Linked DNA regions of Granulosicoccus antarcticus IMCC3135. The protein of the gene in region 1 binds, or shares a complex with, the protein of each later gene. Links are inferred from orthologs where the notes say so. Each region holds a gene or a part of one and is shown in the gene's direction. Other genes may lie near its edges. The genes, in order: pnp and rne.

The links.
Region 2: the proteins of pnp (region 1) and rne are in contact, whole or in part, in a cryo-EM structure (PDB 9QH0), measured with the Escherichia coli proteins. The link is inferred for Granulosicoccus antarcticus IMCC3135 from one-to-one orthologs.

Annotation. Positions count from the first base shown.
Region 1 is NZ_CP018632.1:2,524,015-2,530,668, forward strand. What follows is about bases 1,285-4,199. They hold pnp (polyribonucleotide nucleotidyltransferase), read left to right. Parts: upstream 1,285-1,645; coding sequence 1,646-3,754; downstream 3,755-4,199. Other genes in these bases: rpsO (30S ribosomal protein S15), read left to right, coding at 1,285-1,540; tadA (tRNA adenosine(34) deaminase TadA), read left to right, coding at 3,866-4,199. Also shown: 30S ribosome-binding factor RbfA, read left to right, coding at 1-78; tRNA pseudouridine(55) synthase TruB, read left to right, coding at 204-1,181; more of rpsO, read left to right, coding at 1,268-1,284; more of tadA, read left to right, coding at 4,200-4,333; IMCC3135_RS11080 (LTA synthase family protein), read right to left, coding at 4,310-6,316; IMCC3135_RS11085 (response regulator transcription factor), read left to right, coding at 6,500-6,654. UniProt on the Escherichia coli protein: Involved in mRNA degradation. Catalyzes the phosphorolysis of single-stranded polyribonucleotides processively in the 3'- to 5'-direction. Also involved, along with RNase II, in tRNA processing.
Region 2 is NZ_CP018632.1:2,645,316-2,653,360, reverse strand. The notes cover bases 1-4,306. They hold rne (ribonuclease E), read left to right. Parts: upstream 1-329; coding sequence 330-4,106; downstream 4,107-4,306. Other genes in these bases: IMCC3135_RS11555 (dynamin family protein), read right to left, coding at 4,218-4,306. Outside these bases: more of IMCC3135_RS11555, read right to left, coding at 4,307-5,654; IMCC3135_RS11550 (hypothetical protein), read left to right, coding at 5,879-6,349; IMCC3135_RS11545 (rhomboid family intramembrane serine protease), read left to right, coding at 6,355-6,954; IMCC3135_RS11540 (ArsR/SmtB family transcription factor), read right to left, coding at 7,006-7,932; IMCC3135_RS11535 (hypothetical protein), read right to left, coding at 8,008-8,045. UniProt on the Escherichia coli protein: Endoribonuclease that plays a central role in RNA processing and decay. Required for the maturation of 5S and 16S rRNAs and the majority of tRNAs. Also involved in the degradation of most mRNAs.

The DNA of each region.
Region 1 (6,654 bases):
GTCGCCAGTAATACAACAGACGATGAACAACCGTCAGAAGATGATGATGTAGCCGGTAAGGCAGCCTCTTCAGACTGAGAGCCAGACGTGACAGGTGGGCACAGCCGTGGACACAGTCGTGGACAGTGCTCATGGCAGTGCCCGCCTTGTCAGTTTTCTCGCTTTCCTTCCCCCCCCCCCCATTTTTCTAGTGAGTTTCCATTGTGAGTCGTCGAAATCGCAAGGGCCGTGCGGTTCACGGCATCCTATTGCTGGACAAGCCTGCCGGTGGCAGCTCGAACCATGCATTGCAACGAGCCAAGCGGGTATTCGGAGCGAAGAAGGCAGGTCATACCGGCAGTCTCGATCCGTTGGCAACCGGCATGCTCCCCATCTGTTTCGGGGAAGCAACCAAGCTCAGTGCGTTTTTGCTTGATGCTGACAAGGGCTATGAGACCACTCTGCAACTGGGTGTGACAACGAATTCGGCAGATGCTGATGGTGAGGTGCTTGAGACACGCCCGGTACCCACTGAGTTGACGCTGGAATCCTTTACCGAAATCTGTAATCGTTTCAAGGGGCCTCTGCAGCAGATACCGCCAATGGTGTCCGCTATCAAGATCGATGGTCAGCGGCTGTACAAGCTGGCGCGCGAAGGCAAGGAGGTGGAGCGACCACCCAGAGCCATCACCATTCACGAGCTTGAAGTGCTTGAATTCACCGGCACCACTGCACGCCTGGCTGTTCGTTGCTCGAAGGGCACCTATATTCGATCACTGGTGACAGATATTGGTGAGGCGATTGGCTGTGGAGCTCACGTAGCGGCACTGCGACGCACTTTCGTATCACCGTTTGATGCCTCATTTCCGATGGTTACGCTTGAGACGCTTGAGCAAATGGCAAGTGCGGCTGGGACCGATGATGAAGCGAATGTCGAGCAGTTCGATGAATTGCTGTTGCCGCTGGATGCAGGTCTGGCTCATTTGCCGTCTGTTGCCATCGATGAGACAGGTGAGGCAGCCTTTCAGCGCGGGCAATCCGCTATTTGCCTCGTCAGTGATCTGACACATTCCAATCAGTCTGCACTGGATGTTGACGTGCCTTGTCGGGTTTATGACGCGGCAGGTCGACTGGTGGGACTGGGAGAGTTGACAGAATCTGGTGAACAAGTCGCACCCCGTCGAGTGCTTCAATGGGAGTGAACTGTTATAATGACGGGTTAACTGCCGTTAACTCTGTCAGTTGAACCACATCTATTTTTTAACCCGTATTTGGAAATTTATACTACATGTCTTGTCTTAGCCCAGAACGAAAGGCGGAAATCGTCAAGGAACACCAAGTTGACTCTACGGACACAGGGTCTCCAGAAGTACAAGTAGCATTGCTGTCTGCGCGAATCTCTCATCTCACAGAACATTTCAAAGAACACAAGCATGACCACCATTCACGTCGTGGTTTGCTGAGAATGGTCAATCAGCGCCGTAAGTTGCTCGATTACCTGCACCGCAAAGATGCCAGCCGCTACCAGAACCTGATCAAGCGCCTGGGTCTGCGCCGCTAAGGGCGGCTCCAAAGGAGTCCATCGCCCATCAGCTGGCAGCGACCATCTGGTGGCAGTGTAACGAGGCCTCTTCATTGAGGCCGCTTACCTTCTCAGGAACACTTTGTGACCATATATTCAAAAACTTTTCAATTCGGTAATGAGACCGTTACCTTGCAGACAGGCGAAATCGCCCGTCAGGCAAGTTGCGCAATCGTTGCCAGCATGGGCGATACCGTCGTTCTGGTAACCGCGGTTGGCCGTAAAGAGGCCAAGCCGGGTCAGAACTTTTTTCCTCTGACTATCAACTACCAGGAAAAGACTTACGCTGCGGGCAAAATCCCCGGCGGTTTTTTCAAGCGTGAAGGTCGTCCAAGTGAATCAGAAACTCTGATTTCACGACTGATCGATCGACCGCTGCGTCCATTGTTTCCAAAAGGATTCATGAACGAAGTTCAGGTCATTGCAACAGTTATGTCTCTGGATCCTGAAATCAGTGCTGACATTCCGGCTTTGCTGGGTGCTTCAGCCGCACTGGCTTGCTCAGGCATGCCATTCGCTGGCCCTATCGGTGCAGCAAAAGTCGGTTACATCGACGGCGAATATGTACTGAACCCTACGGTTTCCCAGATGGAAGAATCTCAACTGGATCTCGTGGTTGCCGGTACTGATTCAGCTGTCTTGATGGTGGAATCAGAAGCTGATCAGCTGTCTGAATCCATCATGCTGGATGCGGTCATGTTCGGACATGAGCAAATGCAGACAGCGATCACAGCAATCAACGCTCTGGCCGCTGAAGTCGATGCTCCTTCCTGGAACTGGTCTGCGCCTGAAGCAGACGCAGCTCTGGCTCAAAAAGTTGACGACGCCTCTCGGGCTGATCTGACGGCTGCCTATCAGGTTGCTGACAAGATGGCTCGTCAGGATGCTGTTTCTGCTGCGAAGGACAAGGTTGTTGCAGCGTTGGCGGCGGCTGAAGGCGAAGAAGGCTATAGCTCAAGCGATGTGAAAGCAGCGTTTGGCAAGCTGGAAAAATCCATCGTACGGACTCGCATCATTGCCGGTGAGCCGCGCATCGATGGCCGTACAACCGATACTGTTCGTCCTATCTCGGTTCACACTGGTATTTTGCCGCGTACTCACGGTTCTGCCGTGTTTACTCGTGGTGAAACTCAGGCTATTGTTGTTGCAACTCTGGGTACTACCCGTGATGCACAGATCATCGACGCGCTGAGCGGCGAGACTCGCATGGCGTTCATGCTGCACTACAACTTTCCTCCGTACTCGGTTGGTGAGACGGGTTTTGTCGGTTCTCCGAAGCGACGTGAAATCGGTCACGGCAAACTGGCCAAGCGTGGCGTTCAGGCAGTTATGCCATCTGACGAAGATTTCCCATACACCATTCGTGTTGTATCAGAGATCACTGAGTCAAACGGTTCAAGCTCCATGGCGTCTGTGTGTGGAACCAGTCTGGCGTTGATGGATGCTGGTGTTCCTTTGAAAGCTCCGGTTGCGGGTATCGCGATGGGTCTTATCAAGGAAGACAACGGCTACGCAGTTCTGTCTGACATCCTGGGTGATGAAGATCATCTTGGCGATATGGATTTCAAGGTGGCAGGTTCTGCTGGTGGTGTTACTGCATTGCAGATGGACATCAAGATCCAGGGTATCACTCGCGAAATCATGGAAAAGGCACTGGAGCAGGCTAAAGGTGGCCGTATCTGGATCCTCGGTGAGATGGCTAAAGTCCTTGACGAGCCTCGCAACGACCTGTCTGAGCATGCACCACGATTTATCACTATCAAGATCAACCCTGAGAAAATCGCAGCGGTTATTGGTAAGGGCGGAGCTGTTATCCGTGCTCTGACTGAAGAGACAGGCGCCACCATCGATATCGGTGATGACGGCATGATCAAGATCGCTTCCAGCGATCGTTCAGCCGGTGAAGAAGCTCGTCGTCGTATCGAGCTGATCACTGCTGATATCGAAGTGGGCACTATCTACGAAGGTCGTGTGCAGAAGATCATGGACTTCGGTGCATTCGTCAACATCCTGCCTGGCAAAGATGGTCTGGTTCATATCTCTCAGATCTCTGAGCAGCGTGTACAAAACGTTGCTGATGAGCTGTCTGAAGGTCAGATGGTCAAGGTCAAGGTTCTGGAAGTGGACAAGCAAGGACGTATTCGTCTGAGCATGAAAGCAGTTGAAGAAGGTGAGTCTGTCAGCGAGGGCTAAATAGCCCTGCGGCAAGTCTGACTTGCCGGACAGTCGTTGGAAAAGGAGGCTTCGGCCTCCTTTTTTATGTGCGATAGAATAGTAGTCACGATATTTCAATAGCAAAGCAAGATGATCTCGGCTAATCAGCAACGCATAGATGCAGGCTATATGGCGCAAGCCCTGGAGCTGGCAAAGCGTGCCGGAGAGTCAGATGAGGTGCCGGTTGGAGCTTTGGTTGTGCTGTCTGGCCAGGTTCTGGGGGTTGGCTATAATCGCTGCATTATCGACCATGACCCCTGTGGGCATGCTGAAGTGCTGGCATTGCAGGCCGCTGCAAAAAAACTGCAAAGCTCACGACTGGACGGCGCGACACTGTACGTCACCCTGGAACCGTGTCTGATGTGTTGTGGTGCTCTGTTGCAGGCGCGTGTCGCCAGATTGGTATTTGGTGCCAGGGAGCCTCGTACCGGAGGTGTTGTGAGTATTCATGAGGCCTTGCGGCTACATGGCGTGGATCACCATATAGCGGTCACTGAAGGCGTTGCGGCAGACGAGGCAGCGTTGATGATGCAATTATTTTTCCAGCGCCGGCGTTAAGCCAGCTTCTGCCAATACATCGTGGTTGTCGCCAGTATCTGCGCTGTTTGCAAGCAGTGATTTGTAGCGCCCGTTTTCATAGGTTGCCGACGCCCAGCTCGAATGAGCCACAGCGATGTTACTGATGCGTGAGTCAGGCTGGCGTTCGTCTACCAGGTGCGTACCGTTAAAAGTAAAGCATTGAGGATCCATGCCTTTTTGCAAAATGACGACCTCATCATCTTCCATATACGCTTGTATGGCGTTGAACTGCATGATTGCTCGCCCTGGAACATCATCGGCCAGTTGTGTCAGGTCTCGCCCAGGCATGGGGTTAAGACCCTGAATGCCTATCAGGGATAGTAGAGTGGGTGGTAGATCTGACTGGCTGGCAACTTTGTTGTAGTGCTGAGGTTTGATGCTGCTGCCCAGAACCACCGCGGGGATATGAAATCCGTTGATCGGTACCAGATCAGCTCCGTGTACTCGAGAGTTGTGGTCGGCAACGACCAGGAAAACAGTATTGTCCCAATAGCTTGATTGACGAGCTTTGGCGAAGAATTCACCGACAGCGTAATCTGCGTATTTGACAGCATTGTTGACTGTCTGTTTTTCCTTATCGAAAGGCTCAATGCGCCCATCGGGATATTCAAACGGCGTGTGATTGCTGGACGAGAAAACCAGTGAGAAGAAGGGTTTGTCTCCCATGGCTTCGAACGTCTGGTGAGCCTTTGTCAGCAGGTCCTCATCCGATACCCCCCAGGAGCCGGTAAATACCGGATCGATATAATCCTTCTCATCAATAATGGTATCGAAGCCGTTGTTGACGAAAAAGCGTCTCATGTTGTCAAAGTGCGCTTCACCGCCGTAGATGAAACTGGTGTCATAGCCCTGTTCCTTGAGCATCTGTCCAAGGGTGAAAAAGTTGCGCTGGGATTTGCTGAGTTTGACAACGCTGCGTGAAGGGGTTGGCAGAAAGCCTGTGGTAACTGCTTCGATGCCACGAACCGACCGGGTACCGGTCGCGTACAGTCTGTCAAAGCTCAAGCCTTCTTCTCGTAATGCATCGATATTAGGTGTCAGGTCCAGACCACCCATTGAGCCGACGAACTCCGCGCCCAGACTCTCTTGCAAGATAATGACAAGATTAAGTGGGCGTGCTTTTGCATTGCCTGCGCCGGCCTCATGCCATGTTGTGTATTCATCAACAAAGGCTGATTCTGGTATGTGCGACTCACGACGCACAATTGCCAATGCGTCTTCATCAGACATGTTTCCATAGCGTGCACCGCCTTGTTCCTCGTGTCGCATTTCATAAGCGGCATAGGCAACACTGTAGGTTGAATTGAGTGCCAAATCATTGATCAGAGCATCATTGGTTCGAGCAACGGTGGAAGGGTTCACCGCTCTGTGAGCAAGTGTGGAACGAGCCGCCATCACGCAGATGAGTAATAATACGAATGCCAGAGGCATAGCTACGAATGGTGACAAAGGCACTGCAGCCTGCATTGATTTTTTAACGACTAATTGCGCGCACCAGCCTAATGCCAATACGGAAGGTATGCCGAGTAACAACTGTCCGCGATAGGCACCCCAAAGAGTTGCGAATATTTCTTTGGGGTGTTCGAAGTATTCAAAAAACAGGATATTGGGACGGGCATCGAATTGTTCGGCAAATGCCGGTGTCGACATTTCCATGAAAGCAATCAACGAGAATGTCAGGGTTGCATAAATAATCAGCACCATGCGCCAGGCAGGAAACATCAGAGAAGAGGTGCTCAGCAATGGCATCAGTAACACCAGTGGCACGAGCAGCATTCCGAGTAATACCGCATCAAAACGTAGCCCCTGGCCAAGGATGAACCCGAAAGCATTGCTTTGTTCGACACGGGAGTACCAGAGACTGATCAATGCCAGTCGCGAAATACTGAGCAGCAGCAGGATCGATACGATCATCAGAGCGAATGGACGCAAGTTGTTAAGGATATTGCTGATGTTGCCCATTTCACTTTGATGACTCTGCTTGTTGAACCATGGAAGATAGATTCGCTAGCTGAGGTCTTGCTTAAGGGCAACTGAGGTTTGGCTGAATATCAGTCTGGGTATTTGAGTTGTTCAGACTGATGACTTGATCTGTTCGCTGTGACAGGGCAAAGTGCTGTCACTGTTTATTGAATAGACGAGATCATGAAGCTGCTTCTGGTTGAGGATTCGCACCGACTACAACGTTCTCTGGGTGCGGGTCTGCGTAATTCGGGCTATGTACTGGATCAGGCTTATGATGGTGAGCAAGCCTGGGCATTCCTGTGTGGTTCCGAATACGACATTGTGGTTCTGGATCT
Region 2 (8,045 bases), 120 kb from region 1 along the record:
TTTGCCGCCAGCGCTGGCCGGGACTGAACAACGGTCTCTACCTCAACGTGGATGCCTCACTGGCCAGAGTAAACAAGACAGTCTTACTCGCTCGATCATCGGGGCCGGATGCCAGCCATGATCGCAGAATTGCGAATCGCACCAACCGGTGTGTTTCAACTACTAAATAACAATTACGGATTCCGCCTTCTCGGCCAATGAAATGCTGAGCGCATATATCAAGTCTTGCCTGACCCTCCTAATCTGGTTTCTAACCAGCGTGGTCGAGGCGTGCGCGCATTCCCCGGAAATTCCCGTCAAGGCAGGGTCCGCTATGGACCAAACCAATAATGAAAAGAATGTTGATCAACGCAACTCACTCAGAGGAGTTGCGTGTTGCCATCGTCGATGGTCAACGACTAGTCGATCTCGATATTGAGCACAAATCCCGCGAACAACGCAAATCAAATATCTATAAAGCCAAAATCACTCGCGTCGAGCCCAGCCTCGAAGCGGTCTTTGTAGACTATGGTGCTGATCGTCACGGCTTCCTGCCTTTCAAGGAAATTGCCAAAGAGTTCCTGAACGGTAGCAACAAGAAGACTGAAGGCGGACGCCCCAGCATTCGTGATTGCATCAAGGAAGGCCAAGAGATCGTTGTTCAGATCGAGAAGGAAGAGCGCAGCAATAAAGGCGCTGCCCTGACGACCTTCATCAGCCTGGCTGGCCGATTTCTCGTTTTGATGCCTAACAACCCCCGTGCTGGCGGTGTTTCACGTCGTATCGAAGGAGACGACCGCTCCGAGCTGAAGGCTGCCATGTCCGATGTGGAAGTCCCGGCCGGCATGGGTACTATCGTGCGTACTGCCGGTATCGGACGAACCACTGAAGAACTGCAATGGGATCTTGATTATCAGGCAGCCATCTGGAAAGCCATTCAAGAAGCTGCTGGTGAGAACAAAGCCCCCTTTCTGATCTATCAGGAAAGCAACATCATCGTGCGCGGTCTGCGTGACTATTTTCGCGGCGACATCGGTGAAATCATCGCTGACGAAGCGACCACTTATGAGCAGGCAGCAGAGTTCATTCGGTTGTACATGCCGCAGAACGAACGCAAGCTCAAGATGTACCAGGACGATGTCCCGTTGTTCAATCGCTACCAGGTTGAATCCCAGATCGAATCGGCATTTCGTCGTGAAGTTCGCCTGCCCTCCGGCGGTGCTCTTGTCATCGATCACACCGAAGCTCTGGTGTCCATCGACATCAACTCGGCACGAGCCACCAAGGGATCAGATATAGAAGAGACAGCGACCAACACCAACCTGGAAGCTGCCGATGAAGTCGCCCGTCAATTGCGACTGCGCGACCTGGGCGGCCTGGTTGTCATCGATTTCATCGACATGATGGACTCCAAGCACCAGCGCGCCGTGGAAAACCGCCTACGCGATGCTCTCAAGCAAGACCGTGCCCGTGTGCAAATAGGCCGAATTTCGAAGTTCGGGCTGTTGGAAATGTCCAGACAGCGTTTACGCCCGTCACTGGGAGAATCCTCCGAAAACGTCTGCCCTCGTTGCCAGGGCCACGGCACCATTCGTGGTATCGAATCAACCGCTCTGTCCATTCTGCGACTGGTGGAAGAAGATGCGATGAAGGACAATACGGGACGCGTCATGGCGGATGTTCCTGTAGAGGTCGCGACCTATTTGCTCAATGAGAAACGTCAGAGCATTACCGAGATCGAGGCTCGTAACAATGTCGTCCTGCTGATTGTTGCCAACCCGACTCTTGAAACTCCGAACTACACCATCGAACGTATCCGCATGTCTGAAGCGGACCACGACATGGTGACAAAGAAGAGCTACGAACTGGCATCTGACAACACCGAAACTTACTCCGCACAGCAAGAAGCGCGAGAAGAGAAAAAGCCGGAAACCGCAGCAGTTAGCGCGGTCAGCCCTCTGGCCCCAGCCCCCACCCCTGCCCGACTCCAACAACAAGCTGTCGTCCCTGGCCCCGTCCAGGGACCAGGCGGCTTCAGACGGATACTAGGTGCTGTCACTTCCCTGTTTGGAGCCAGCTCATCAAGCAATGAGTCGTCAGCTGATAGCACCACTGAACAGAACGCTTCAGGCTCGAAATCGGCCAATACGAATGCTCGCCGTAACGGTAATTCGGATGACGAATCGCGAGGCCAGAAACGCGGATCACGTTCCGGCAACCGCAATGGACGTGGACGTTCCAAGCAAGCTGACGGCGAAAACGGCGAAAACGGCGAAAACGGCGAAACAAGCAACGAGTCTCCTCGTGGCGGACGCAACAACCAGCGACGTGCCAAGAACGCAGAAGCCCCAGAAGGAGAGCGCAAGAATCCTCGTGGACGTGGTCGTGGCCGCAAGCAAGAGAACAGCGCCAATGCTGAGGAACTGCCTATCGCTGTTGACGGTGAAGGCGAAGCCACTGATGCGAACGCTGGCAAACCAGAAAACAACAAGCGATCAGCCAACGGACGACGCTCCAAACGAAAAGTCGAACAGACAACACCTGAAAATTCCGACACCGTTGTTATCGATGCGGAATCAGCACCAACAACGACGGCAGATGGGCCGGCCAACGAACAGCCTGCTAATTCGGAAGAAGGCGGTCGCACACGCGGACGACGTGGTGGACGACGTCGTGGTGGTCGAGGACGAGGAAAGACCAACGAGCGTGATGAAAATGGTGAAATCAAAGAATCAGCGGCAAACGATGCCGATGCAACAGTAGAACCATCTGCTAACGCCACTGGCGAGCATCAACAAGCTGACAACGCTGACGCAAAGGGCAATAACGCCGAAGCTGTCTCAATTGATGATGCTTCTGCTGCGATGTCGGAATCCACAGAAAAAGCTGAATCAGTCGGCGAAAAAGCTGCCATTACGACAGCAACCGCTGTTGTCGATGCTCCAAATGAGGTGATTGCCTCATCCGAAGAGCCTGCTAACGATACGTCTGCGGAAAGCACATCGGAAACATCGGAAACATCGGAAACATCTGACACTTCCGAGGCTTCGCCAACCGATAGGCAAAAGAGCTCTCGACAGAAAGGTCGCAGACGTTCTTCAAAAGCAGCTGCCAATGACACGGCAGAGGACGCTAGCGCAGCTGAAGTAGTTGAGACTGCTCCAGCTGAACCTGCTGCGATTGAATCTGCGGAAGAACCTGCTCTCGTTGAATCCGTTGAAGCTCAACCTGCTGCGGTCGTATCTGCGGAAGAGCCTGCTCCCGTTGAATCCGCTGAAGCTCAACCTGCTACGGTCGAACCTGTAGAAGAGCCTGCTGCAACTGAATCCGCTGAAGCTAAACCGGCTGCGCTCGAACCTGTAGAAGAGCCTGCTCCAGTTGAATCCGCTGAAGCTCAAGCTGCTGCGGTTGAACCTGCAGAAGAGCCTGCTCCAGTTGAATCCGCTGAAGCTCAGGCTGCTGCGGTCGAACCTGCAGAAGTACCAGCTCCAGTTGAAACTGCTGAAGCCAAGCCTGCTGTGATCGAATCTGCAGAAGAGCCTGCTGCGGTTGAACCTGCAGAGGCTACAGAAGCTGAGCCTGCAGCGATTTCCGAGCTTGATTCAGAAGACCCTTCGGACGACAGCGACGACACTGGCAAACCGAAACGCCGCGGTGGCGGACGACGTCGTGAACGAGTCAACAGCAAGAAAGCGGCAGCTGCAAAAAGCCCTACCCCTGCAGAAACAGCTGACTCCAACGACACAACGACTACTGCGGAAGAAAGTACAAAGCCTGAAAAGCATCAACCAGAGCCGGCCGATATCAGCCCTGTTGAGACGAGCGCTTCAGAAGCAACGACACACGTTGTAACCGAAGAAAGCAAAGTGTCACAGCGCCAACCCAGCCAGCTGAAAAGCTCTGTACGATCCCTGGCCAACAAGGATGAGTCTGGCTCAGGTGGTGGCTTGTCGCTAGCGTCCAAGAGGGTGCCTGATGTCATTCCTGCAAGCCTTGGCAGCAAGGCAGTAGAGGTTGGTAACTCTGAGGCAGCCACGAAGGCGGCGGTCAATGACAATACGTCACAGAGTTCGGATGAAGCCATAGAAAGCAATGTCAAACCTACGACTGAGAAGCTCAACGACTAATCAGTCAAAAGTCAGTATCTGCCAATAAAAAACCCGGCCTTGAGCCGGGTTTTTTATTCTTAAGTGTTAGAGCCTTGGTTCTGCTCTTCCATCATTGACCAGCAAGAAGGCTTATTCTTTGGCCAGCTCTTTGGCCTTGCCTGAAGGGTTTGTGAATTGGTCGTTCAAGGATTCGACGAATTCTGACGCATGTTCAACCACTTCATCAATCGTCTTCTGCGAACGACTACCCCAGCCAACAGGATCCTTGCTGAATACTGATCTGAAATAGCGGGTATTGAACCTGAATGCCTTGGCATAAGGCTCATCATCAGTATTCTTCAGGCGAGCCGCCATGAATTCCGCTACAAGTTTTCGGATGAAAAAGTGCACCACCAGCACTACCAGCAACAGCCCCAGCAACGTGGTCAGCATCGATACAGGATCGGCGAACAGGCTCAGAACAAACCCCATCAGCGAGCCCATAGCACCGGTCATTAACGCGCCGCCTATGATCGCTACGGCAGCCAGAGCAAACGCCAGAGCATCCAGTCGCAATACGCGGCGTGACCAGGTGCGCTTCAAGCGAGTAATTGCCGGAATTGCCTGTTCACGAATATTGTGAGCCTGCTTTTCCATGGCTCCGACAATCCGGTAAGCCCGCTCCACCTCAACCTGGTGTATTCGCTCTTCGATTTCAGCCATGTCCGAATCGCGCTTGTCTTCGAATCGCTTACGCAGTGATTCGTTATCGATGGGCAGTGACACGTCCTTGTTGTAGATGGTGTAAAAGCGACCAGCAGTCAGGCCTTTTTGCGACAAGGCACGTTGCCAGGCACCGACAATTTCTTCGGTATTGTCTTCTCTGGCGGCCGTGTCTATCTGGTTGAGAATAAAAAGGAATTTGCTACTGTCATTGCGCAAGATAGTGTTTTCAACCAGATGAGTCAGTGTGTCCTGCATTGCACCAGGCTCTGGATGACGCGCATCAAAGAAGACCAGCACCAGATCTGATATATCCATGATGTGGTTGGTCAGCTTCAGTGTGGATGTTCGCTGCGCATCGGCATCAAACCCCGGAGAATCGATCAGTATCTTGCCTCGCAATACTTCCGAATTGGTTACTTTCAATTGCAGATAAGCGTCGATTCTTCGACCCTCACCCTCTGTAACCTTTTCAATTTCATCACTTATTTTGTAAAAAGGAAAGCGCATATCAGCGTCCAGAGCAAGCCCTGGCAACACGCGTCCGGCATTTTCTTCGCCGTAGCACATCACGGTAAACTTGTCGTCTACCGCCTGGTTCCCTGTTTTTTGTAGTTTTTCACCAAGATAACTATTGATGAATGAGGATTTTCCGGCCGAGAACACTCCCAGAACGGAAACTAGCGGCCACCAGGATATTTGCATGGCGTAAGAGTCGTCAGAATCGATCAGACCAGTCTTGTAGCCGATTGTATCGAGCTTGCGAAAACCAGCGATGGCATCAATCAGCACCGGGTTTTCACGCTCAAGATGGGTTTTCAGACTGTCGAAACGTTTGACAATTGATTTGTCGGGTCGGACCATCAGGTATCAGGGCTCTGGAGTAGGAAAAAGGAAATTAAAAGAATATGGACGATATCAATCTGTTCAACGGATCATCTAAGCTGTAGATCACACAACAAATCCACCGCCGCAAGTATTCGTACCGTTCTATCACGGAATTCTATCAGCCGTGACCACTTACCCGGTGATTAGCCTATGGTTATACAGGTTGATTACCCACACGTTCAAAATGGAGAGAGACTGTCATGTGGTTCATTACATTAATCGTACTGGCGCTTGCCGCCGCCCTGATCATCAAGGCTGTCAAGGCACAATCGGAAAGAAAACTAGCCGACGAAGCGCAGCTTTCCCAGACCTCTGGTCTGCAAGGGCAACTCAATCGAGACACTTCATCACAAACAAAAACACCTGATCAGACATCGGCAGACAACAACTCTGGAGGCGACAAAACAGTCCCGACCGAGGCTGGTTCTGAGAAGACACCCGAGCAAACAGCACAATCAACTGTTTCGGCTGACGCCCAACAGGCTGAATCACGAGAAATTCGGGAAATGATAAAAATTCTTAACCTGACTGAAGCGGACGCCTCTCGCCTGGGTATCAATGCTGAGCAGTTTTCCGCACTCCGGAGTGAGACCAGCACCACTACCTCAGCGCTGCCTACCGCCAAGGTACAGACAGACGTAGCCGATCGCCTGCGTCGTATGCTGGCCTGACACCTATGAGTAGTCTTGTTGATTCACGAAACGTTCATTCCATCAAACGGGACTTAGCAGGTGTCGGCATCTTTGTAGCCGTCATCTGGCTCGTTTTTCTCCTCGATATTTTTCTGCCTCTTGAAAAACTCGGGCTGGTTCCAAGGACTCTGCATGGGTTGACCGGCATCGTTGCCATGCCTTTTCTGCACGGCGACTTCGCACACCTGCTGGGTAATTCAATCCCGCTGACAGTCACCATGCTGCTATTGGCTGGCTCACGAGCCAATAGCGGTGTGATTGTCATATTGATCGCGCTGCTGTGCGGTACAGGCCTATGGTTGTTCGGAAGAACCGCGTTGCATATCGGTGCAAGTGGCGTAGTCTTCGGCCTGATTACCTTTCACGTATTTGCAGGTATTTTTGAAAAACGATTGAAATCAGTACTTATCTCGGTCGGTGTCGGGTTCCTGTACGCCTCCACGCTGATGAAGGGTGTCGTACCCTTCCAGCACGGCGTCTCCTGGGAAGGTCACTTGATAGGAGCGATTGCCGGTGCTCTGGTAGCACTGTTAGTCTCCCGGACACTCAAAGCCCCTTCAGCCTCCTCCTCTCTTGCCAGGTAGGTAGGCCGCGATACCTGATTACATTCAGCCCCTCTGCGGTGAATCACGCCATCAAGCACGAACGCCTTGCCAGAACTTGACGGTAAGAGGGTCTCCCATCAACGACTCCACAGGACCTGGAACCAGTCCCGCCTGCACCATGCATTGATTGATTTCCCGATCAGTGAAACCCAGTCGCTGATGCTTGTGCTCAGCCCTGAGGCGCTCTTCCTGATGGGCGTCAAAATCGACAATGAACAGTCGTCCGCCAGTAGTCAGAGTGCGGGCGGCTTCTGTAATGACGAGTGCCGGCTCCAGACTGTAGTGCAAGACCAGGTGCAAGGTAGCCACGTCGATTGACTCATTATCAATAGGCATGTTGTACATATCACCCTTGCGTACCTGAAGGTGCCTGAACTCGTCTCGTTCAAGCTGCGTACGTGCTATCGCAAGCATCTCGCTACTCAGATCAAGTCCAATGCCTCGCTCAACCTGTGCGGCAAATAGCTCCAACACACGCCCGGTGCCGGTACCGATGTCCAGAAAGCTGCCAATGCTGCCTGTACCCACCAGCTGTAGCAGTCTCTGCTCCACATCGGCTTCTGGCACATGCAAGGCGCGGATCTTGTTCCACTGGCCGGCATTTTCCTGGAAGTAGTTTTCTGCGATTTCCGCCCGTTTGTGCCTGATTTGATCAAGCCGACCGAGATCGCGAGTCAACTCGGTATCATCGTCGGGCAACAACTCCACCAACGTACGAGCCAAGTGCGCAGAATCACCGCTTTCTGAAATTCGATAGAACACCAGAGAGCCTTCCCTGAATCGGGTTAGCAACCCGGCTTCGACCAGGAGTTTCAGATGACGCGATACACGAGGTTGGCTCTGACTTAAAATCTGAGTCAGCTCGGTTACGCTGAGTTCACCATGCGCACACAAGGCCAGCAACCGCAAGCGCGTGGGTTCACCTGCAGCCCTGAGGCCGGCGAGTAATACTTCCATACACGTATAAACATATGTGGATACCAGACACCAGTATGCACTAGAGCATGGTTTGCAGGTGAACTACGCCCTAAACTAGCGTCGTAGAAAACGAATGGCTGCTGGCAAGGTAA